DNA from 3 places in the Bacillus sp. NPDC094077 genome. Region 3 is predicted to be linked to each of the others. Evidence: predicted binding sites of a transcription regulator. Region 3 holds the regulator's gene; each other region holds the start of a gene.

Region 1 (8,219 bases), on a different contig from region 3:
AGCTGTTGCGAAGTATAGTCAATTGCTAAACAAAGGTGGTAAAATAGTGTTTGCTGATACGATATTTGCAGATCAAGATGCATATGATAAAACTGTTGAAACAGCAAAACAAAGAGGATTTCACCAGTTAGCAAACGATTTGCAAACGGAATACTATACACGTATTCCGGTCATGCAGACTATATTTGAAAACAATGGCTTCCATGTAACGTTTACGAGATTAAATCATTTCGTTTGGGTAATGGAGGCAACTAAGCAATAGAAAGAGGGATTAGATTGAGAATTGCTGTAATTGGAGCAATGGAAGAAGAAGTACGTATTTTACGTGACAAATTAGAACAAGCAGAAACAGAAACGGTTGCAGGTTGTGAATTTACGAAAGGACTATTAGCAGGACACGAAGTAATCCTGTTAAAGTCTGGTATTGGTAAAGTAAATGCAGCGATGTCAACGACAATTTTATTAGAAAAATATAAGCCTGAAAAAGTAATTAATACTGGTTCAGCTGGTGGCTTCCATCATTCTCTAAATGTTGGTGATGTAGTTATTTCGACAGAAGTTCGTCACCATGACGTAGACGTAACAGCATTTAACTATGAATATGGTCAAGTACCAGGAATGCCGCCTGGATTTAAAGCTGATGAGGCATTAGTTGCATTAGCTGAAAAATGTATGCAAGCTGAAGAAAATATTCAAGTTGTAAAAGGTATGATTGCAACAGGTGATTCATTTATGAGTGATCCGAACCGCGTTGCAGCTATTCGTGATAAATTTGAAAATCTTTATGCAGTAGAAATGGAAGCGGCAGCTGTTGCACAAGTATGCCACCAATATGAAGTTCCGTTTGTGATCATTCGCGCACTTTCTGATATTGCTGGTAAAGAATCAAATGTTTCATTCGATCAATTTTTAGATCAAGCAGCTCTTCATTCTACAAACTTTATCGTAAAAGTACTAGAAGAGTTAAAGTAATGTAACAAAAAGGCAACTGTCTCATATAAAGAAAATACATACAGTTGCCTTTTCTTTATTGGCAAATAAGGGGGAGAACACGATGAATGTATATCGTGGAGTTCATGAGTTAATTGGTCATACACCAATTGTAGAAATTACTCGGTTTTCACTTCCAGAAGGGGTCCGTTTATTTGCGAAGCTTGAATTTTATAACCCAGGTGGAAGCGTTAAGGATCGTTTAGGAAGAGAATTAATCGAAGATGCGCTAGAAAAAGGGCTTGTTACCCAGGGCGGAACAATTATTGAACCGACTGCTGGAAATACTGGTATTGGACTGGCACTTGCAGCGTTAGAACATGATTTACGTGTTATTGTTTGTGTACCAGAGAAGTTTAGTATTGAAAAACAAGAATTAATGAAAGCATTAGGTGCAACAGTCGTGCATACACCGACTGAGCAAGGAATGACCGGAGCAATTGCAAAAGCAAAAGAGTTAGTAAATGAAATACCGAATTCATACTCTCCAAGTCAGTTTGCGAATGAAGCAAACCCGCGTGCTTATTTCAAAACACTAGGTCCTGAACTGTGGGATGCATTGAATGGAGAGATTAACATATTTGTTGCTGGAGCGGGAACCGGCGGTACATTTATGGGAACTGCATCTTATTTGAAAGAAAAAAATATAGATATTAAAACAGTTATTGTAGAACCAGAAGGATCTATTTTAAATGGTGGTAAAGCTGGTTCACATGAAACAGAAGGAATTGGTCTTGAATTCATTCCGCCATTTTTGAAAACATCTTATTTTGATGAAATTCATACGATTTCTGATCGAAATGCATTTTTACGAGTAAAAGAATTAGCGCAAAAAGAAGGCCTTCTCGTTGGGAGCTCTTCAGGAGCAGCATTTCATGCCAGCTTACTGGAGGCAGAAAAAGCAACACCAGGTACAAATATTGTAACGATTTTTCCTGATAGTAGTGAGCGCTATTTAAGTAAAGACATATACAAAGGATGGGAATAAAAAATGAGAGCAAAGACAAAGTTAATTCATGGTATTCGCATAGGAGAACCTTCAACTGGATCTGTAAACGTACCGATTTATCAAACAAGTACGTATAAACAAGAAGCAGTTGGTAAGCATCAAGGATATGAATATTCACGTACAGGCAACCCAACACGTGCAGCTTTAGAAGAAATGATTGCCGTATTAGAAAACGGTCATGCTGGATTTGCATTTGGTTCTGGAATGGCTGCTATTACAGCAACAATTATGTTGTTCTCAAAAGGTGACCACGTTATTTTAACAGATGATGTTTATGGCGGAACGTACCGTGTTATTACGAAAGTGTTAAACCGCTTCGGTATTGAGCATACATTTGTAGATACAACAAACCTAGAGGAAGTTGTAGAAGCAATTCGTCCAAATACGAAAGCGATCTATGTGGAAACACCAACGAATCCATTACTAAAAATTACTGATATTAAGAAAATATCTACTCTTGCTAAAGAGAAAGATTTATTAACAATTATAGATAACACATTCATGACGCCATATTGGCAGTCGCCGATTTCTTTAGGAGCAGACATTGTACTTCATAGTGCAACGAAATATTTAGGAGGTCATAGTGACGTAGTTGCAGGCCTAGTAGTTGTAAATAGCCCGCAACTAGCAGAAGACCTTCACTTTGTACAAAACTCAACAGGAGGTATTCTTGGTCCACAAGATAGCTTCTTACTACTTCGTGGGTTAAAAACTTTAGGAATTCGTATGGAAGAACATGAAACGAATTCACGTGCAATTGCTGAGTTTTTAAATAATCACCCAAAAGTAAATAAAGTATATTATCCAGGTCTTGCATCACATCAAAATCACGAATTAGCAACAGAACAAGCGAACGGATTTGGTGCCATTATCTCATTTGATGTAGATAGTGAAGAAACGCTAAATAATGTACTTGAGAAATTACAATATTTTACGCTTGCTGAAAGTTTAGGAGCAGTAGAAAGTTTAATTTCTATCCCATCTCAAATGACACATGCATCAATTCCAGCAGATCGCCGCAAAGAATTAGGAATTACAGATACATTAATTCGTATTTCTGTCGGTATTGAAGATGGTGAAGATTTAATTGAAGATTTAGCACAGGCACTAGCATAATAAAAATGCACTGCTCATATATAGCAGTGCATTTTTATTATATATTTTGTGAAATGTTTCACAAAATAGACATACACAAATAAAATGATTTCGTGTATATTGAATTCATGAAATGTTACTCACGAATAAACTTGTGAAATGTTTCACAAACAATGGGATTCATGTAGGAAGGCAGCTCTATTTTTTTACACTATTCGGGACTTATTGTGACCTATAGGGGCAAATAAGGGCCGTAATAGTAGAATAGGAGGAAATTTACATGGTAGTCAAAGAGAAAGTTGTAAATGAAATGCAGGAAGTAAAAGAAATGATTGATACGTTAGTGAATAACGGTCAAAAAGCTTTAAAAGCATTAGAAGGTTTTACACAAGAGCAAATTGACAACATTGTTCATGAAATGGCACTAGCAGGTGTTGATCAACATATGCCGCTTGCGAAATTGGCTGTTGAAGAAACGGGCCGTGGTGTATATGAAGACAAATGCATAAAAAATATATTTGCTACTGAATATATTTGGCATAGTATAAAGAAAGATAAAACGGTAGGAATTATTCATGAAGATCCTCATGAAGAAATAATAGAAATTGCGGAACCAGTTGGTGTAGTAGCAGGGGTAACGCCAGTAACGAATCCAACGTCGACAACAATGTTTAAAGCGTTAATTGCAATAAAAACAAGAAATCCAATTATTTTTGCATTCCACCCTTCTGCACAAAACTGCTCCGTCGCAGCGGCGAAAACAGTATATGATGCAGCAGTGAAAGCTGGTGCACCAAAACACTGTATTCAATGGATTGAAAAACCGTCTGTCGAAGCAACGAAACAATTAATGAACCATGAGGGTGTTGCACTTGTTCTAGCAACTGGAGGAGCAGGGATGGTGAAATCAGCGTACTCAACTGGGAAACCAGCACTAGGTGTAGGGCCCGGTAATGTACCGTGTTATATAGAGAAATCGGCACATGTAAAACGAGCTGTTAATGATTTAATTTTATCGAAAACATTTGATAACGGTATGATTTGTGCATCGGAACAAGCAATCATTATCGATAAGGAAATCTATGATGATGTTAAAATAGAAATGACTGCAAACAATTGTTATTTCGTAACAGAGGAAGAGAGAAGAAAATTAGAAAAGCTTGTTATTAATGAAAATACATGTGCGGTAAATAGTGATATTGTAGGAAAATCCGCACAGTATATTGCGGAACTGGTTGGGATTACTGTTCCTGAACATACAAAAATGCTTGTAGCTGAAATTCAAGGTATTGGAGCAGCATATCCGTTATCTCGTGAGAAACTGAGCCCAGTATTAGCTTGTGTAAAAGCAAATTCATTAGAAGAAGGATTTGCATATTGCGAAGAAATGTTGAACCTTGGTGGTCTAGGACATTCAGCGGTCATTCATTCTACAAACAAAGAAGTGCAAAAGCAATTTGGTTTACGTATGAAGGCTTGTCGTCTCATTGTAAATGCACCTTCATCACAAGGTGGAATAGGGGATATATATAATGGATTTATTCCATCACTTACGCTTGGCTGTGGTTCTTACGGGAAAAACTCAGTTTCACAAAACGTAACAGCGACTCATTTATTAAATATAAAAAGGCTGGCAAATAGAAAAAAGAATATGCAGTGGTTCAAATTACCACCGAAAATTTATTTTGAAAAACATGCTACAGCATATTTAGCAAACATGCCTAACATTTCACGTGCATTTATTGTAACGGATCCAGGCATGGTTGAGCACGGCTATGTCGATACAGTTACACACTATTTACGTAAACATGCCAATGATGTGAAAGTTGAAGTTTTCTTTGAGGTTGAGCCAGATCCATCAGATGAAACTGTATTTAAAGGTGCGGATATGATGAAAAGCTTTAAGCCTGATGTAATTATCGCGCTTGGTGGTGGTTCAGCTATGGATGCAGCAAAAGGAATGTGGCTTTTCTATGAGCACCCAGAAACAACATTTTATGGAATTAAACAGAAGTTTTTAGATATAAGAAAACGTACATGTAAATATCCGAACTTAGGAAATAAAGCACAATTTGTTGCAATTCCAACAACATCAGGGACAGGATCAGAAGTGACACCATTTGCGGTTATTACAGATAAGAAAAATAATATAAAATATCCGCTTGCGGATTATGAATTAACACCAGATGTAGCAATTGTTGATCCGCAATTTGTAATGACAGTACCGCCTCATGTAACAGCAGATACTGGCATGGACGTATTAACGCATGCGATTGAGGCGTATGTGTCTGTTATGTCAAATGACTATACAGATGGATTAGCATTAAAAGCAATTGACCTTGTATTTAAATATTTACCGAGGGCATATAAAGATGGAAATGATGAAGAAGCGCGAGAAAAAATGCATAATGCTTCCGCAATCGCAGGGATGGCATTTGCAAATGCTTTCCTCGGTATTAATCACAGTTTAGCACATAAAATTGGACCAGAATTCCATATTCCGCACGGACGCGCAAATGCAATTCTTATGCCGCATGTAGTTCGATATAACGCTATTAAGCCAAGAAAACATGCGTTGTTCCCAAAATATGAGCATTTTGTAGCAGATGAACGCTATGCACATATTGCGAGAATGCTCGGGCTTCCAGCAAGTTCAACAGCAGAAGGGGTGGAATCACTTGTCCAAGCAATTATTGAGCTTGGAAAAAGCTTGAATATCAATATGAGTATTGCAGGACAAGGAGTTGATAAAGAGCAATTTGAAGAGGTTGTTGGAGTATTAGCGGAAAGAGCTTTTGAAGATCAATGCACAACAGCTAATCCAAAATTACCGCTCATTTCGGAATTGAAAGAAATTTATATGGAAGCATATAAAGGTGTGTAATAGATATGAAAGAGTCGCAATGAAGCGGCTCTTTTTCTTTTGGAAAACATCTCCCAGAATGGCTCTATTTACTTGTCTTTCAGTTTAATAGAATATGATACAGTGAAATGGAGGAGTGAGAATATAATGAAAGAATTACAAGGGAAAATAGAAGATTATACTCGGTTTGGACAAATCCTTCTCGCTGTAAGTACATTGTTAATGGTTGGCTTATTGATTCCGAATGGAGCAAAAGAAACGATACAATTTTTTGTTATGATGGGGAGCATCGTTATATTTTTAAGTTTATCATTCTTTTTCTTTCAGCGTGTGAAAGTGATGCGTGATCAGTTAGAGGAAAATAAATGTGAGTAATATGGTTAAATAGAGCGCTACGAAAAGAACGAATCTTTTTGTAGCGCTTTTTACTTTTTGTAAAAAATGTATGTGTTTTATATTGACAGCGATAAGCTTTATCGATTAGAGTGGAGTAGTAGTTAATGATTATCATTATCAATTATAAGTGAAAGAATGAAAAAATCTATTACGCTATTCACAGCGATTTTGTCTATTTTTTTCTTATTGATAGGTTGCAATGCAAAGGGAACCGAAAAAGCATCTGCAACCAAAACAGAAAAAAGTTCTTATGTGCGGTAAACTTTTCACTTTAAAACAATTTGGAAAGTTTACCGCCCGTTAGAACGGGATAAGTATCTAGTATATTTGAAAATCCTACACCCCCCTCAATTGTAGTTTTCTTTTTGCTAGTTATGATATGGATGCAGTAGATAATAGTTGTCTACTGCTTTTTTATGTTTATAAAAATTGAATATTCTATATTTTTGTGTTGGTTCATTTATAATAGAGAGTAACACTTATTATACATACAAAATATGATCGTGTAATAAAGAACAAAATGGTAGGAAGGAGTTTAAAAATGTTCCATACAGATCGCTTACAATTTCGCAAATATACAATGGATGATTTACAGTTCTACGCTTCGTTATGGGGAAACGAGAAGGTAATGCGCTATATTGGAAATGGAACGTTAAAAACATATATGCAATGTAAAAAAAGCTTGGAGGAGTGGGTGCTTCCTAGTTATAAAAATGGCCTTGGTTTATTTGTAATGATTGAAAAGGAAACAGGAATACGAATTGGCCATGCGGGGCTAGTAAGGCAGAAGGTAGATGGAAAAGAGGAAATTGAAATTGGATATTGGTTACTTCCTCAGTATTGGGGGAAAGGGTATGCGAAAGAAGCAGCGGCGGCATTTCGGGACTATGGTTTCCAAGCATTACAAATGAATAAATTAATTTCTCTCATTAACCCGAATCATCCGGCATCAATATTTGTTGCTAGAAAAACAGGACTTACTTACGAGAAAACAACTTCCTTTCATGGAATGGATGTTCTTGTCTATTCAATTAAGCGAGTTGGATGAAAAAATTACTTTTTTAAAAGGTAAATTGCATCTTTTGAAGAATGGTATATAAAAATAAAAGGGGGGATTAAATGTATATTTATCATAATGGATTTATTATTCGTGAGGGAACGAACGGAGTACCAGCATATGCAATTAAAACTTTGTTTGAAGATGCTGGTTGGAGCAATGATAATATCCCTTCTTGGCAAATTGAAAAATTTGCAATAGCATTTGAAAATTCAACATGGGCTTTCACAATTTGGGATGAAGAAGAGATGATTGCTATGGTTAGAGTTATTTCTGATCAAATTATGGTCGCGAACATATTGAATTTAGTTGTGAAGTGTGAATATAGGGGAAAGGGATTAGGTAAAAAACTTGTAGCTCTTTGTTTGCAAAAACTTCCCCACGGTGATTGGTTTGCGCATACATCTGCGAACAATTTTGATTTTTATAGAAGTTGTGGGTTTGAAGTTAGAGAGTTATCGAGAAATGGTACATGTGCGTACTATGGATACCAAGTAGCAAAAAGGGATGGTCATCGATAAATGAGCGAAAAGTATAGAAAAATTATAGTGAAGTAATCCTGATTTTATTTTCATAATAGAAAATGAATTAAGGCTCATTTTATGATAAAATGAAAGAAAATTCAGTTTATTATTAGGGGGATAAAAATGAGTATAAAAGTTGGGGATGTATTTAAATATGAAAGAAGATTTACTGAGGAAGAAGTTTTTGAATTTGCGAATATTACAGGAGATAAAGGTAGGCATCATATGGAATATGATGAAAATGGAAGATTAATGGTCCATGGTTTATTGACTGCTAGCATTGGA
Region 2 (8,219 bases), on a different contig from region 3:
AACTAGCTCATAAACAACAGGAAGAACAAAAACGTCAGGCTGATGAACTAGCTCATAAACAACAGGAGGAACAAAAACGTCAGGCTGATGAACTAGCTCGTAAACAACAAGAAGAACAGAAGCATCAAGCCGATGAACTAGCTCGTAAACAGCAAGAAGATGAAAAACGCCAGGCTGATGAACTAGCTCGCAAACAACAAGAGGAACAAAAACGCCAAGCTGATGAACTAGCTCGTAAACAACAAGAAGAGCAACAAAAAGCACAGCAAACTCAAACACAACCAGCTGCTGGAAATACTAGTAATGTATCCTACGCAAATTGTGCCGCAGTTAGAGCTGCCGGGAAAGCTCCTCTATATAAAGGGCAACCAGGTTATAGCTCTAAACTTGATCGCGATGGTGATGGAGTTGCATGCGAATAATAGCAATATAAAAAAGAAGCTTCTACTAAGCTTCTTTTTTATTACCGTAAAATATTGCGACTAATTACTCTTCCTCTTGCTTTAATAATATTCATTTTATTATTCCCCAAAATGACACATAATAAGTGATTTCAATCACCACATTGATTTGAATTTATTGCTATTCTTGATTTAGTTATTACATTTAAACTTTATGGAGGCATTCATATGGAACATACATTTACTGAAACTTCTATTGTCGGTGAAATTGTTACACAATTCCCAAAAGCTAGTGACCTTTTTAAATCATATAGAATAGACTTTTGTTGTGGTGGTAATAGACCACTTATTGATGCAATTCATGAAAGAAATTTATTAGCATCAGAGGTAATTACAGAGTTAAATACGCTTTATCATACAACGAAACTATTAAACGAATCTGAAATTGATTGGAAAAATGCTTCTTATCGTGAGTTAATTGATTACGTTATAAATAAGCATCATCGCTATTTAAATGAAGAGTTACCACAATTAAGTCCATATGTAACGAAAGTTTTACGCGTTCATGGGGCACGTCAGCCTCATTTAGCTCAAATTCATAAACTATTTCATGAATTAAAGATTGAATTAGAACAACATTTAATTAAAGAAGAAACGGAAGATTTCCCATTAATTTTAGAATTTGAACAAAATCCAACTGAAGAAAACTATGCAAAGTTACGTAAAGTGGTAGATGAATTGGAAAATGAACATAACCACGCAGGCAATATTATGAAAGAACTTCGTAAAGTGACAAATGACTTTACTCCTCCAGAAGGGGCTTGCGGCACTTATCGACTTGTTTACCAGCGCCTTGAAGCTATAGAGTCCGATTTATTTGAGCATATACATTTAGAAAATAACATTTTATTTCCGCGTGCAATTACGAAAGGATAAATAAAGTGAAACTTTAATCAGTGGGGTTTTGTCCATCCCCCACTGATTATTAGCCCACACCAATCGGGCATTAACGGGCAGGACATGAGTATAAATGCTTATGTCCTGCTTTTTCATTGAATGAAAAATATTCACACTTCCCCATCTCACCTATCTACTCATATAAATAAATTTCCCTTTCACTAATCTCTTCACACAAATCCGAATTTTAACAATTTGTGAACCATTATAAAAATGTGATAAATATCACATCTCCCCCTTTTTTGATTTTCTATAATAGAAATATAATCCTTTGCTCAACATTTCACATAAAAAGGGGAAATGAAAATGAAAAAACGTTTAGTTATGATCGGAAATGGTATGGCTGGAATACGCTGTATGGAAGAAATATTAAAACATGATAGTGATTCATATGAGATTACTATTTTTGGAGATGAACCGCATCCAAACTATAATCGCATTATGCTCTCTCATGTTCTACAAGGTAAAACAAATGTGCAAGATATCATTATGAATGAATATAGTTGGTACGAAGAAAACGAAATAACATTATATACAAACGAGAGAGTTCAAAGTATTAACCGAGAAGAAAAAGTCATTGTCACAGAAAAAAATCGTACTCTTACATATGACAAACTTATTATCGCAACAGGTTCTAGTGCTTTTATTTTGCCTGTTGAAGGTTCCACCCTCCCTGGTGTAACAGGATTTCGAACAATTGAAGATACACAATTTATGATAAATACTGCTAAAGAAAAGGAAAAGTCCGTTGTCATTGGTGGTGGATTACTTGGTTTAGAAGCTGCACGAGGTCTTATTGACTTAGGAATGGACGTACATGTTGTTCATTTAATGCCGAGCTTAATGGAGCAACAGTTAGATGCTAAAGCAGCCTCTCTCCTTCGTGAAGATTTAGAAGCGCAAGGCATGAAATTTCTAATGGAAAAGAAAACTGTAAAGATTCTTGGTACAGACCATGTTGAGGGCATTCAATTTGAAGATGGTGAAGTTGTAGATTGTGATTTAATCGTAATGGCTGTCGGAATACGTCCGAATACTCAAATAGCAAAAGATGCTGGTTTAATTGTAAATCGCGGTATTGTAGTCAATGACTATATGCTAACAAATGATGAGTCCATTTATGCAGTTGGAGAATGTGCGGAACATGATGGTATCGCATATGGACTTGTTGCCCCACTTTATGAACAAGGTGCAATATTAGCAAAACATATAACGAATTTACAAACTGATGGATATACGGGCAGTATCGTTGGTACACAATTAAAAGTAGCAGGTTGTGATTTATTCTCTGCTGGCCAAATTTATGAAGATGATCAAACAAAAGCAATATCAATCTTTGATGAATGTAAACGTTCCTATAAAAAAGTATTGATTCGTGACAATAAGGTCGTTGGTATCGTTTTATACGGTGATACTGCTGATGGTACACGCCTCTTTAGCATGTTAAAGAAAGAAGAAGATATACAAGAATATACAGCCGCTTCCCTTCTTCACAAAGCTGGTGAAGAAAGTGCACTTAACGTTGCTACTATGAGTGCTGATGACACTGTTTGTGGATGTAATGGTGTTACGAAAGGCACAATCGTTCATGCCATTTTAGAACAAGAATTAACTACTTTTGAAGAAGTAAAAGGATGCACGAAAGCCGCAGGATCTTGTGGTAAATGTCGTCCACTTGTTGAACAAATTTTATCTCATACACTTGGAGATGCTTTTGATGCCTCAGCGCAATCTGCTGGTATGTGTGGATGTACAACTTTATCACGTGATGAAGTCGTAGCGGCAATTCATGAGAAAGGTTTAAAATCTCCAAAAGAAGTACGAAATGTACTCGGTTTTGCACATGAAGACGGCTGTTCGAAATGTCGTCCTGCTTTAAACTACTATTTACGTATGGCGATTCCAGAAGAATATGCAGATGATAAATCATCCCGTTTCGTTAATGAAAGAATGAATGGTAACATCCAGCATGATGGTACATTTTCTGTTATTCCACGCATGTACGGAGGCGTTACAACAGCAGATGATTTAATGAAAATTGCGGAAATTGTGAAAAAGTATGATGTTCCTCTCGTGAAAATTACAGGTGCGAGCCGAATTGGCTTATATGGTGTTAAGAAACAAGATTTACCAAACGTATGGGCTGACTTAAATATGACTTCTGGATATGCGTATTCAAAATCCCTTCGTAATGTAAAATCATGTGTTGGCTCTCGCTTCTGTCGTTTTGGTACGAAAGATTCATTAGGACTTGGTATGCTCCTGGAACAATCATTAGAAATGGTAGATACACCTCATAAAATGAAGATGGGTGTAACGGGTTGTCCACGTAACTGTGCGGAAGTACTTACGAAAGATTTTGGCGTTGTTTGTGTCGAAAATGGATATCAACTGTTTATAGGCGGAAATGGTGGTACGGAAGTACGTGAAGCTGATTTTGTAATGATTGTCCCTACTGAAGACGATGTTCTTCGCATCGCTAGAGCTTACATGCAATATTATCGTGAAACTGGGATTTATGGAGAACGCACTGCCTACTGGACAGAACGATTAGGCTTCAACCACATAAAAGAAATACTACAAGATACAAGTATGGTCACTATGTTAAATGAACGTTTCCAAACAGCTCGTAGCACATATACAGAAGCATGGGGACAAGCACTAGAAACGAAGTCATTAAAAGCGATGTATGAAGTAGAAACTGTAAAATAAGGAGCGTGCACTATATGTTACACACGAAAGAAAAAATAAAAATTATGCGTGCAGAAGATCTTCCTTTTCAAATTGGTAAAGAAGTGCAAATGAAAGGTATGTCTATCGCCCTATTTCGTCTCTCAAATGGCGATATTCGAGCTGTAGAAAATCGTTGCCCTCATAAAAATGGACCATTAGCAGAAGGAATTGTATCTGGTGAATTCGTCTTTTGTCCACTGTATGATTGGAAAATCTCATTACTAACAGGTGAAGTTCAAAAACCTGATGACGGTTGTATTCAAACGTACGAAGTAGAAGTTATTGACGGAGATATTTATATATACATGTAATTTACAAAAGGAAGCCTCCCCTGGCTTCCTTTTAAATAAAAATAGACGAGGTGCGAATATGAACGGATATGTATATTTAGTTGGTGCAGGACCAGGTGATGAAGGGCTTATTACAAAAAAAGCGATAGATTGCTTAAAGCGTGCAGATATTGTCTTATATGACCGTCTATTGAACCCTAACTTTTTGAGCTATACAAAGCCAACTTGTGAACTTATTTATTGCGGAAAAATGCCGAAAAATCATACTATGCGACAAGAAATAATTAATGCAAACCTCCTTCAATTTGCGAAAGATGGGAAAATCGTTGTCCGCTTAAAAGGCGGAGATCCATCTATTTTTGGCCGTGTTGGTGAAGAAGCAGAAACTTTAGCAGAAGCGAGCATTCCATATGAAATTGTACCAGGTATTACATCTAGCATCGCCGCTAGTAGCTATGCAGGTATCCCCCTCACTCACCGTAACTACAGTAATAGCGTCACTTTACTAACTGGACATGCAAAAGGTCCTTTAACCGATCATGGAAAATATAATTCATCCCACAATAGCGACACAATCGCCTACTACATGGGTATAAAAAACTTACCTACCATTTGTGAAAACTTACTACAAGCAGGAAAAAAAGAAGATACGCCAGTAGCAGTCATTGAGTGGGGTACAACTGGAAAGCAGCGTGTTGTCACAGGGACACTAGCAACCATTGTTCATAACGTCAAAACCGAAAATATTTCTAATCCTTCAATGACGATTGTTGGTGATGTCGTTTCTTTACGTAACCAAATCGCTTGGAAAGAACATAAACCATTGCACGGCAAGAAAGTTTTATTTGCATCTGCAACAAATAAAGAAAGTTCAATAAAACAAATGTTACAAGAATCCGGTGCAGAAACATATCAAATTCCAACTTTCAAAAAAGAAAAATACACATTAACATCAGAACAAATCAATGAAATTTTCAGCGTTGATCGCCTTGTGTTTTGTTCAGCTGAAAGTGTAGAAATCTTGATGCAGTCATGTAGTAAGCATCATAAAGATATTCGTTCCTTACAGGCAGAACTACAGCATATGAACGGTGCAACTCAAGAAAAATTGATGCAATACGGACTATTAAGTAAACAAGCAACGTTCTCTTCCGATACAACTGTTTATGTAGGACGGAATATTAATCGAATTGCTTTCATTCAAGAAAAAATTGGTACTGGGTCTTATACAATGACTCATGAGTATACAATTGATCATCGCTTCGATGAAATTCATTCCCGTATACTTTCTGAATTCTCATGGGATAGCGTTGTATTTGAAGGACGTGCTTCAATTGATACGTTTCTATCAGAAGTAAAACGCCTTGGCTTCATAGATATTCTTACTCTTCCCTTCTCGTATACCGATGTTCCAACTTTACACTATGCGAATAAAGTCGGGTTTCATAACGTAGATCATCAATTACAAGATATTATTTTGAAGAAAGACATGGTGGCACGATGAAAGGAATTGTATATGTTGGACACGGTAGCCGACTACAGGAAGGTAACGAACAATTCATTCACTTTATTCAATCTGTTATGAAAGAACGTAACGAAAAGATTCAAAAAATAGCTTTTCTTGAACTAACAACTCCTACCATTCAGGATGCAGTTACAGAAGCAATAATAGAGGGAGCAACTGAAATAATGATTGTACCTGTTTTATTATTTGCCGCAGCTCATTATAAACGTGATATTCCTTTTGAAATAGAGCAAGTGCAAAAGAAATATTCACATATAACATTTTCAGTAGCGCTACCTTTTAGTACGCATCCACATATGATTGAACTTGTAGTGAAAAGAATACGTGAAACTATGCCAATGCAAAGTAGTAGTGTTTTAATCGTAGGAAGAGGGAGCAGTGATCCTCAGCCTATTTATGAATTACAACAAATTGGAGCAGCTGTCGAGCAGAAAATCGGTATGCCCGTACGTTGTTCCTTTTTAACGAAAGGAACTCCCGCTTTTACTGCTGAGCTTAAACATATAACATCGACTGCGTCCCATGTATATGTCATGCCGTATCTTCTCTTTACCGGTTTGTTACTTCAAAAAATTAAATTGCATACAAAAAAATATGATCACGTTACAACTTGTAACTGCCTTCAGTTTGATACATACATGAAGTTAGCTTTATTAGAACGAATGGAGGAATGCATATATGTATAACATGTACCCTCTTATGTTTAATCTAAATAAAAAAGTGGTCGTTATAATTGGCGGAGGTAAAATTGCATATCGGAAAGCGTCTGGGTTAAAGGATACAGGCGCTTTTGTCACCGTTGTCAGCCCAGAGATTTGCGAGGAATTGAAAAAACTTCCTAATATTACTTGGAAGCAAAAAACTTTTACTAATGATGATATTAAAGATGCTCATCTTATTTATGCAGCAACAAATCAACATGCTGTAAATATGATGGTCAAACAGGCCGCACATGATTTCCAATGGGTTAACGTTGTAAGTGATGGGACAGAATCATCATTTCACACACCTGGCGTCATACGAAATGATGAATATATTGTCAGCATTTCAACTTCAGGTAAAGATCCATCGTTTACGAAGCGTATGAAACAAGAATTAACTTCTGTCCTTCCTAATCTTATAAAAAGACTTTCTCGTACTCACAAATTGTAATCTATTTCTTAGCTAAAATAGTAATTAACTTTGGACAAACGTTTTTTAGAGGCGTTTGTTCTTTTTGTTTTGGTTTCGTTTTTTAGAATCGCACAAGCAATTGGACAAGAATCTGCGAAGAAAAATAATGGTGTTGGAAACTTGTAAGCAAGTGAATTTTATGACAACTGCAACATTATGGCATAAAAAAACAGTTTATTGAGAGCAACTGGTTCAATAAAAGTTTTATATTGGATATTCATTCAACCACATTAGTGCTTGTTCATAATCATCAAAAAATTTCACAGATTCTTTTGTATTGGATTGTTGTAAATAATTCATTATCTCCCCTTCTTCAAGGAGAAACGCAATTGCCTTACTGTGATTCAAAATGGTTTCATTGAAGAACTTATCTTTCCATGCTTTTTGAACAGAAAAATGATTTGGCGTGTATCCTTTTCTATTCACCAACAATTTGTATTTCCGACCCTCGGAAATGAATTGCTGACAAACCTGCTCAAAGCCATTAAACCACTCATAAACATCATCTGTTTTTATCTTTCCAATTAGATGGGTAACAATTAAATCTCCTGAAACTGTTGTGCTGATATTCTGTTTACTCAACTTGGAATCATCTCCCTTAGTTACAATTATACGTAAAAATCTCATAAAGTGAAACTTTAATCAGTGGGGGTTTTGTTCATCCCCCACTGATTATTAGTTGAACCAATCGGGCATTTACGGGCAGTTGATCTTCCACCTAACTTCTTTGCCCCAGCCGAATTTTGAGGTGGGAGTTTTACTGCCCGTTAATGCGGGATAAAATCAATAAGGATAAAATTCTTATGCAATAAAGCAACATTATTTACGAAAAGAGCCTTGTTATTAATAAAACAATTCATTCTCTTTTGTTCAAGTAAAAAAAGGATGCCTCTACTAGACATCCTTTTTTCTTATTAATTATTCTTTAACATCACTAACAGCTTCTCTTGGCTATACATCCACACGGTGATGATTAAACAAGCAAGCGCGACTTCTGATAATGCCATAAATCCAATTGCATAATGACCTGTCAGTTGGAATAGTAATGTTAAAATTAATGGCGGGAAGAACCCTCCTAGTCCACCTAAAGCTGACACAACCCCATTTACAATCCCTGCTTGTTCAGAGAAGTACATTGGA
Region 3 (8,219 bases):
ATAAATTTGATTTTTGCATCATAAGTTTTGCGAGAGCTAATCGAGCTTTTTGTCCACCACTAAGAGAAGATACTGGTTTTAGTACATCATCCCCTGTGAATAAAAAGTTACCGAGTATAGTGCGGATTTCTTTTTCAGGTTGCAATGGGTATTCGTCCCATAGTTCATTTAAAACTCGCTTAGAAGATGTTAAGTTGGCTTGTTCTTGATCATAATAACCAACAGATACATTTGATCCGAAAGCAACATCTCCGTGTAATAGCTGTAACTTATTCACAATGGATTTTAATAGTGTGGATTTTCCAATTCCGTTAGGTCCAACTAAGGCAACACTATCTCCGCGAGTTAAGCGCATATTTACATGCTCAATAATAGGTTCCGCATCATAGCCAATCGTTGCATCTTTTACTTGTAAAACATCATTTCCACTTTGTTTTTCGATATCGAAGTGGAAGGATGCTGACTTAGAATCACCTAATGGTCTCGTTAATAATTCCATTCTGTCTAATTGTTTACGGCGACTTTGAGCACGTTTGGTTGTAGATGCACGAGCTATATTCTTTTGAACGAATTCCTCAAGTTTAGCGATTTCATCTTGTTGTTTTTCGTAACGCTTCATTTCTTGCTCGTATAGTGCTGATTTTAAGTCTAAGTATTTACTGTAGTTACCAACAAATCGTCTGCTTTCTTTATTCGAAATTTCGTATACTTGTGTAACGAGTTTGTCTAAGAAATAACGGTCATGGGAAACGATTAAAATTGCACCAGGATAACCTTGTAAGTATTGCTCAAGCCATGTGAGTGTTTCGATGTCTAAATGGTTTGTAGGCTCGTCCAAAATAAGTAAGTCTGGTTTCGTTAATAATAATTTACCAAGAGCTAATCGTGTTTTTTGTCCACCGCTTAAAGTAGAGATTGTCGTTTGGTGCGTCTCCACAGGGAAGCCAAGACCGCTTAAGATCGAGCGGATATCTGCTTCGTACTGATAACCACCTTGATCTTTATAGTCTAATTGTAATTGATCATAATCAGCTAATAACTTTTCGTATGTAGCTGCATTTGAAAAGTTTTCTTCCTTTCCCATCTCTTGCTCTAGCCTTCGAAGTTTTGTCTCCATTTGCTGTAGGTGTGTAAAGACTGTTAACATTTCATCCCAAATTGTTAAAGTTGTTTCTAGCCCAGTATTTTGAGCTAAATACCCTATTGAGACATCTTTCGGCTTTATAATTTCACCACCATCATGAGATAGCTCACCAGCGATAATTTTTAATAATGTAGATTTTCCAGCTCCATTTCGTCCAACTAATGCGATACGATCTTTCGTTTGAACTTCCAATTTTATGTTTGCAAGAATTGTTTCTGCACCGTATAATTTCGAAAGTCCATTCACTTGTAATAAAATCAATGTTTTCACCTCAAATAATTTCTTAACTTTGCCATGTTTATATTTCTCAATCATACTAAAAATAGTGTATAGTTTAAAATACAGAGAGAATACTTCTTCTCTTTATTATACAAGGAATTTAATGAGTGCTAAACTTCTGTATTTGATTAAAGCATATGAATAAAGATAGAAAGAGAGGAGAGGTTATATGGATCAGCAAAAGATTCCACAAGCCACTGCTAAACGATTGCCTCTATACTATCGATTTATCCAAAACTTATCTCTTTCTGGTAAGCAACGTGTTTCATCAGCCGAATTGAGTGAAGCGGTAAAAGTAGATTCCGCAACAATACGAAGAGATTTTTCGTATTTTGGAGCGTTAGGGAAAAAGGGATATGGATATAACGTAAATTATTTATTATCATTTTTCCGTGAAACACTTGATCAAGATGATATAACACGTGTAGCACTTATTGGAGTAGGTAATTTAGGGACCGCTTTCTTACATTATAATTTCACGAAAAACAATAATACAAAAATTGAAATGGCGTTTGATGTTAATGAAGAGAAAGTTGGAACAGAAATCGGAGGTATTCCTGTATATCATTTAGATGAATTAGAAGAAAGATTATCAAATGATATACAAGTGGCAATATTAACAGTACCCGCTACAGTAGCACAAGCTGTAGCTGATAGGTTGGCAGAAACAAATGTGCACGGTATTTTAAACTTCACACCAGCACGATTAAATGTATCAGAGAATATTAGAATCCATCATATTGATTTGGCTGTAGAGTTACAAACGCTTGTTTACTTTTTGAAAAATTATCCACAATAAAACGCAGAGGAAGCGACCTCTGCGTTTTATTATTGTTTTTTCTTTGTGAATTTAACTAATATAAGGCGAAGTGCCAAATTAAAATCAATTGTTGCCATAACTGCAAATAGTATTGTCCACACATTCCAGATTGTATCTGTCACGTTCGTAATGGCGAAGCGTGTAAAGATACATCCAAGAAGGAAGTACAATGCAGCCATGAACAATGGTGAGTTTCTCATACAAAAAATCCTCCGATAAAGCCTTGCATTTTTTCAGCTTCTTTAATCATTTCTTGAATTTGCTCATTGCTTACTGCAATTTGAGCGACTGCAACGAATGTATTCATCGCAACATGAGCTGCAATTGGAACGATAATACGTTTCGTTTTTACATATAAAAAGGCGAATACGAGCCCCATAGCAGTGTATACCAATAAGTGAGTAAAATCAAAATGAATCGCCGCAAATACAAGGGAACTAATGATAGCAGCAATAAAGAAGTTAAACTTCTTATAAAGTGTACCAAATAAAATTTTTCTAAATACGATTTCTTCTAAAATTGGCCCTATAATAGATACAACAATAAGGAACCAAGGTGTTGTTCTTGCGATGTCCATAAGCCTTGCTGTATTTTCAGATCCAGGTTTAATACCTAGTAAATACATCTCAATCATACCAGCAATACTTTGTGAGAAAAATGCTAAGAAGAACCCGATGAAAATCCATCCAATTGTAGCTGGAACAGTAGAGCGCATTGTATCTAAATGCCTTTCACGAATATCTGTTCTAAGTAACCAAAGTACGACGCATAATGCAATAAAGAAGCTAATGATAGCCCAATGTCCAGTTATGATTTGTCCTTTTTCCTCAAGGGTCAATCCTCTATTATCATAGAGTCCTGTTTTTAGGAGAAGTGGTAATCCGACAATTCCAGATAACTGCATTAAAATGTATGTAACGATAATCCACCAATATTGTTTCTTCAAATGGTTTAACCATCCTTTCTAACTCTAGTGTATGAGATAAGGTAGGATAACATGTAAATATGCTACCTATGATATAAACTTTCATTCGAATTATGATTTTTTTGTAAATCCGTATTTGAAATTAAAGTAGTAGACAGGAAAAAGTTGTGCGTTTAGCGAAAACAACTTAGGGTGTCTTTCATATTGTAACATACGAGTAGTGGAAACAACGATTCATATAGTACGGGTAGTATTCTATATAGAAAAGTTTATATAGTGATTTGCGAAAAAATTATGATTTTTTTACTTGCAAAAGAAATTGAGATTATTTATTATTATAAGTGTGTTAGCACTCGGATGACTTGAGTGCTAATAAATAAAATTTACATAACAAAATGAGGAGGTTATTGTTCATGCTAAAGCCATTAGGTGATCGCGTTGTAATTGAGCTTGTTCAAGCAGAAGAAAAAACAGCAAGTGGTATTGTATTACCAGACACTGCAAAAGAAAAACCACAAGAGGGTAAAGTTGTTGCAGTAGGTACTGGTCGAGTGCTTGAAAATGGTGAGCGTGTTGCTTTAGAGGTAGCAGCAGGTGATCTTATCATCTTCTCAAAATATGCAGGTACTGAAGTGAAATACGAAGGTGCAGACTACTTGATTTTACGTGAAAGTGACATTTTAGCAGTTATCGGTTAATTATATAAATCTTAAAAAATCCAAGGGGGTCAATTATTATGGCAAAAGATATTAAATTTAGTGAAGAAGCACGTCGTTCGATGCTTCGCGGTGTCGACACTCTTGCAAATGCAGTAAAAGTAACGCTTGGACCAAAAGGTCGTAACGTTGTACTTGAGAAAAAATTCGGTTCACCACTTATTACAAATGATGGTGTAACGATTGCAAAAGAAATCGAATTAGAAGATGCATTCGAAAACATGGGTGCGAAATTAGTAGCAGAAGTTGCTAGCAAAACAAACGATGTAGCTGGTGACGGAACAACAACTGCAACTGTATTAGCACAAGCTATGATTCGTGAAGGTCTTAAAAACGTAACAGCTGGTGCTAACCCAATGGGTCTTCGTAAAGGTATCGAAAAAGCTGTTACTGCTGCAATTGAAGAACTAAAAACGATTTCTAAACCAATCGAAGGTAAATCTTCAATCGCACAAGTAGCTGCTATTTCTGCTGCTGACGAAGAAGTAGGTCAATTAATCGCTGAAGCAATGGAGCGCGTTGGCAACGACGGCGTTATTACTTTAGAAGAATCTAAAGGATTCACAACAGAATTAGATGTAGTAGAAGGTATGCAATTTGATCGTGGATATGCATCTCCTTACATGATTACTGATTCTGACAAAATGGAAGCAGTTCTTGATAACCCATACATCTTAATTACTGACAAAAAGATTTCTAACATCCAAGAAATCTTACCAGTATTAGAGCAAGTGGTACAACAAGGTAAACCACTTCTTATCATTGCTGAAGATGTAGAAGGCGAAGCGTTAGCTACATTAGTAGTGAACAAACTTCGTGGTACATTCAATGTAGTAGCTGTTAAAGCTCCTGGATTTGGTGACCGTCGTAAAGCGATGCTAGAAGATATCGCAATCTTAACTGGTGGCGAGGTAATCACCGAAGAATTAGGACGTGACTTAAAATCTGCTACAGTTGAATCTTTAGGACGCGCTGGTAAAGTTGTCGTAACGAAAGAAAACACAACTGTAGTTGAAGGTATTGGAAATACAAAACAAATCGAAGCTCGCATCGGTCAAATCCGTGCGCAATTAGAAGAAACAACTTCTGAATTCGATCGTGAAAAATTACAAGAGCGTCTTGCAAAACTTGCAGGTGGCGTAGCGGTAATTAAAGTAGGTGCAGCAACTGAAACTGAGTTAAAAGAGCGCAAACTTCGCATTGAAGATGCACTTAACTCAACTCGTGCAGCAGTAGAAGAAGGTATCGTTGCAGGTGGTGGTACTTCACTTATGAACGTATACACGAAAGTAGCTTCTATCGTAGCTGAAGGCGACGAAGCAACAGGTATCAACATCGTACTTCGTGCACTAGAAGAGCCAGTTCGTCAAATCGCAATCAACGCTGGTCTAGAAGGATCTGTAGTTGTAGAGCGTCTAAAAGGCGAAAAAGTAGGCGTTGGTTTCAACGCAGCTACTGGTGAGTGGGTTAACATGCTTGAAACTGGTATCGTAGATCCAGCTAAAGTAACTCGTTCTGCACTTCAAAACGCAGCATCTGTTGCAGCTATGTTCTTAACAACTGAAGCTGTAGTAGCTGACAAACCAGAGCCAAATGCACCAGCAATGCCTGACATGGGCGGCATGGGCATGGGCGGTATGGGCGGAATGATGTAATAAGCATCACTCTGTGAAGCTGTGCAATGTATAAATAGTTAATTAGAAGAAGGCTACTTCCTTGATGAGAGGAGGTAGTCTTTTTGTATTGTTAAAGTGTGTGTATCAAGAGTTTTTGGAAGGTCGCAAGTTTAGGAAGACAAAGGAGGCAAATATTCAAGACTCTCTTATTGTTGGTATTTACAATATAATTCCAATTGAATATATAATTTTTTAAACATTTATGATACAGTCAAAAGGGATTTTTCTTGTTTTTTAGTTGGGATAATGAAAGAAGATAGTGATAGCCTAATTAGTGAGGTATATTATGCAGATTAAAGGGAATTTTGGTAAAAACATTTTTTCGAAAATATTAGTAGTATGTGGTTTGTTGATGTTTGTCATTACATTTTATAATTCATTTCAAATAGAAAGGGCTACCTATTCCTCGGTCTCTGTGTTAATTCTGGAGATATTAGCAACTGTTTTTGTGCTCGGAATAATATCATTTTTAGTAAATCGTTTTTTAACAGTTAATCAATTTTTGATTACTCTCATAGTTGCGGCTTTTGCAATTAGGCTGTTATGGATTATTTTTGAAAAAACGGTACCTATCTCGGATTTTTCTGTAATGTATGAAAGTGCTCAACAAGCTGTAAATGGTAATTTTGCATTTATTTCAGATGAATACTATATGAGTTGGACCTATCAATTGGGGTTCACATATTATGAGGCTATATTAATAAAAGTTTTTGGTAATCATCTATTTATATTGAAGTTATTTAATATTTTTTGGAGTGTAGGCACTGCTGTAATTATTTATTTTATGGGTAAAACGATGTTTAATGAATACAGTGCGAGAACTGCGGCAATATTTTATGCGTTTTACATACCTAATATTATCTATAGTTCTGTATTAACAAACCAATATATTTCTACTTTCTTCTTTTTTGCAGGACTGTATGTTTTGATTACAAAAGGTTTTTCAACTAAATACGGTTGGGTTTTAACAGGGTTACTGTTAAGTGTTGGAAATATTATGAGACCGTTAGGAAGTTTCTTTTTATTGGCGGTTTTTGTTTATGCGTTAATTTATAAGATACTTCCATTTAGAAAAAAAGAAACTTTTAACTACGTAAAAAAAATAGTGGGAATAGTGATTATATATTTTCTAGTGATGCAAATTGTAAGTATTTTCTTAATGAACACGGGGTTAGCGAAAAAACCATTGTCGAACCAAATGCCGTATTGGAAGTTTGTTGTAGGGTTCAATTATGATTCGATTGGTGGATGGAACCAGCCAGATGTAGTTTACCTTAGTCAATTTAAACTTGGCAAGGAAAGAAATGATGCTTCCATTGCTTTGATTAAGGATAGATTGAAGAACAAAGAGAAGGTTCGTCAATTACTAGCATTGAAAGTTGAAAAATTGTGGAGTAATCCTGATGATGCACCTGGTTGGGCTTTAGAGTGGGGGGAACTGAATAAACCACATTTACAACAAATGCTGACAAAATATGAAAGGCTTATGTATATTGCATGTTGTATATTTGCGATTGGTACTATTGTATTATATAGAAGAAACGGCCCAATATATCCTCTCTTGTATATTTTATTTGGTGGATATGCGGCTATTCATTTGTTTGTTGAAGTTCAAACTAGGTATCGTTTTGACATTTTGCCTGTCATTTTTTTATTTGTGGGATACGGAGTATTTGTAATGAAAAATGGTGTTACACAATTAATATTTAGAAAACAACAGGGGAAACTTGAATAACGGGCTAAAACATGAAAAACATTTGCTGCCATATAGAAAAGTTTTTATGTTTTAGTGAGAAAGAAATTAATTTCTGTAGAATTTTGTCGCTTTCTCTCTTGACCATATTGATACTTCATTGTTAGAATCTAGGAAGATAATATAAAACGATCCTTCATATATCCTCAATGATATGGTTTGAGAGTCTCTACCGGGTTACCGTAAACAACCTGACTATGAAGGCAGTGTGTCTTATATTTATAAAGAGCGGAGACTATCTTTCTTTATAAAGTCAGACCCCTGCCTTTTCTTTGTTATGAGACTAGAGGCGGAGGACTGGCTTTTTTTATTATATTGGTAATGCTTTTCGCCAAATTGGTGAAAATATTTATATACGAGAACTAACGTTGGGGTGATTATTTTGAAGAAGCAACACGATACAATTATCGTTTTAGATTTTGGAAGTCAATACAATCAGTTAATAGCACGTCGAATTCGTGAGTTCGGTGTATACAGTGAACTTCATCCGCATACAATTACTGCAGAAGAAATTAAAGCAATGAATCCAAAAGGTATTATTTTCTCTGGTGGGCCAAATAGTGTATACGGTGAAAATGCATTCCACTGTGATGAAAAAATCTTTGAATTAGGCTTACCGATCTTTGGTATTTGTTACGGTATGCAGCTTATGACACAACACTTCGGTGGTAAAGTAGAACGTGCAAACCACCGTGAGTACGGAAAAGCTGTTCTTAAAGTAGAGAACGAATCAAAATTATATGCGAACCTTCCAGAAGAGCAAGTTGTATGGATGAGTCATGGTGACTTAGTAACTGGTTTACCTGAAGGATTCGTAGTAGACGCAACAAGTGAGTCTTGCCCAATTGCTGGTATGAGCAATGAAGCGAAAAACTTATACGGTGTACAATTCCACCCAGAAGTACG

The links. Region 3 encodes Rex, which represses fermentation and respiration genes when NADH is low (regulators of the CRP and FNR family bind a similar motif). Its sites were predicted from a motif close to TTGTGAAATATTTCACAA; they were not measured.
Region 1: the regulator Rex is predicted to act here: its motif matches at 3,162-3,179, upstream of adhE (bifunctional acetaldehyde-CoA/alcohol dehydrogenase).
Region 2: the regulator Rex is predicted to act here: its motif matches at 1,572-1,589, upstream of nirB (NADPH-nitrite reductase large subunit).

Annotation. Positions count from the first base shown of each region.
Region 1 covers NZ_JBNNUF010000001.1:856,074-864,292, reverse strand. Annotated here, with positions in the region: gene ACQKNR_RS04530 (class I SAM-dependent DNA methyltransferase) at 1-262, shown strand, start outside; gene mtnN (5'-methylthioadenosine/S-adenosylhomocysteine nucleosidase) at 277-972, shown strand; gene ACQKNR_RS04520 (O-acetylserine dependent cystathionine beta-synthase) at 1,055-1,978, shown strand; gene ACQKNR_RS04515 (bifunctional cystathionine gamma-lyase/homocysteine desulfhydrase) at 1,982-3,115, shown strand; gene adhE (bifunctional acetaldehyde-CoA/alcohol dehydrogenase) at 3,375-5,978, shown strand; gene ACQKNR_RS04505 (YrhC family protein) at 6,105-6,332, shown strand; partial or broken gene ACQKNR_RS04500 (ABC transporter substrate-binding protein) at 6,489-6,602, shown strand; gene ACQKNR_RS04495 (GNAT family N-acetyltransferase) at 6,874-7,401, shown strand; gene ACQKNR_RS04490 (GNAT family N-acetyltransferase) at 7,473-7,931, shown strand; gene ACQKNR_RS04485 (MaoC/PaaZ C-terminal domain-containing protein) at 8,058-8,219, shown strand, end outside.
Region 2 covers NZ_JBNNUF010000012.1:20,871-29,089, reverse strand. Annotated here, with positions in the region: gene ACQKNR_RS22915 (excalibur calcium-binding domain-containing protein) at 1-422, shown strand, start outside; gene ric (iron-sulfur cluster repair di-iron protein) at 630-1,337, shown strand; gene nirB (NADPH-nitrite reductase large subunit) at 1,665-4,070, shown strand; gene nirD (nitrite reductase small subunit NirD) at 4,085-4,402, shown strand; gene ACQKNR_RS22895 (uroporphyrin-III C-methyltransferase) at 4,461-5,885, shown strand; gene ACQKNR_RS22890 (sirohydrochlorin chelatase) at 5,882-6,592, shown strand; gene ACQKNR_RS22885 (precorrin-2 dehydrogenase) at 6,585-7,058, shown strand; gene ACQKNR_RS22880 (STAS/SEC14 domain-containing protein) at 7,284-7,706, opposite strand; gene narK (nitrate transporter NarK) at 7,994-8,219, opposite strand, start outside.
Region 3 covers NZ_JBNNUF010000030.1:3,836-12,054, forward strand. Annotated here, with positions in the region: gene ACQKNR_RS28145 (ABC-F family ATP-binding cassette domain-containing protein) at 1-1,405, opposite strand, end outside; gene ACQKNR_RS28150 (redox-sensing transcriptional repressor Rex) at 1,593-2,222, shown strand; gene ACQKNR_RS28155 (YdiK family protein) at 2,252-2,443, opposite strand; gene ACQKNR_RS28160 (CPBP family intramembrane glutamic endopeptidase) at 2,440-3,189, opposite strand; gene groES (co-chaperone GroES) at 3,582-3,866, shown strand; gene groL (chaperonin GroEL) at 3,905-5,539, shown strand; gene ACQKNR_RS28175 (glycosyltransferase family 39 protein) at 5,847-7,295, shown strand; purine riboswitch at 7,430-7,531, shown strand; gene guaA (glutamine-hydrolyzing GMP synthase) at 7,696-8,219, shown strand, end outside.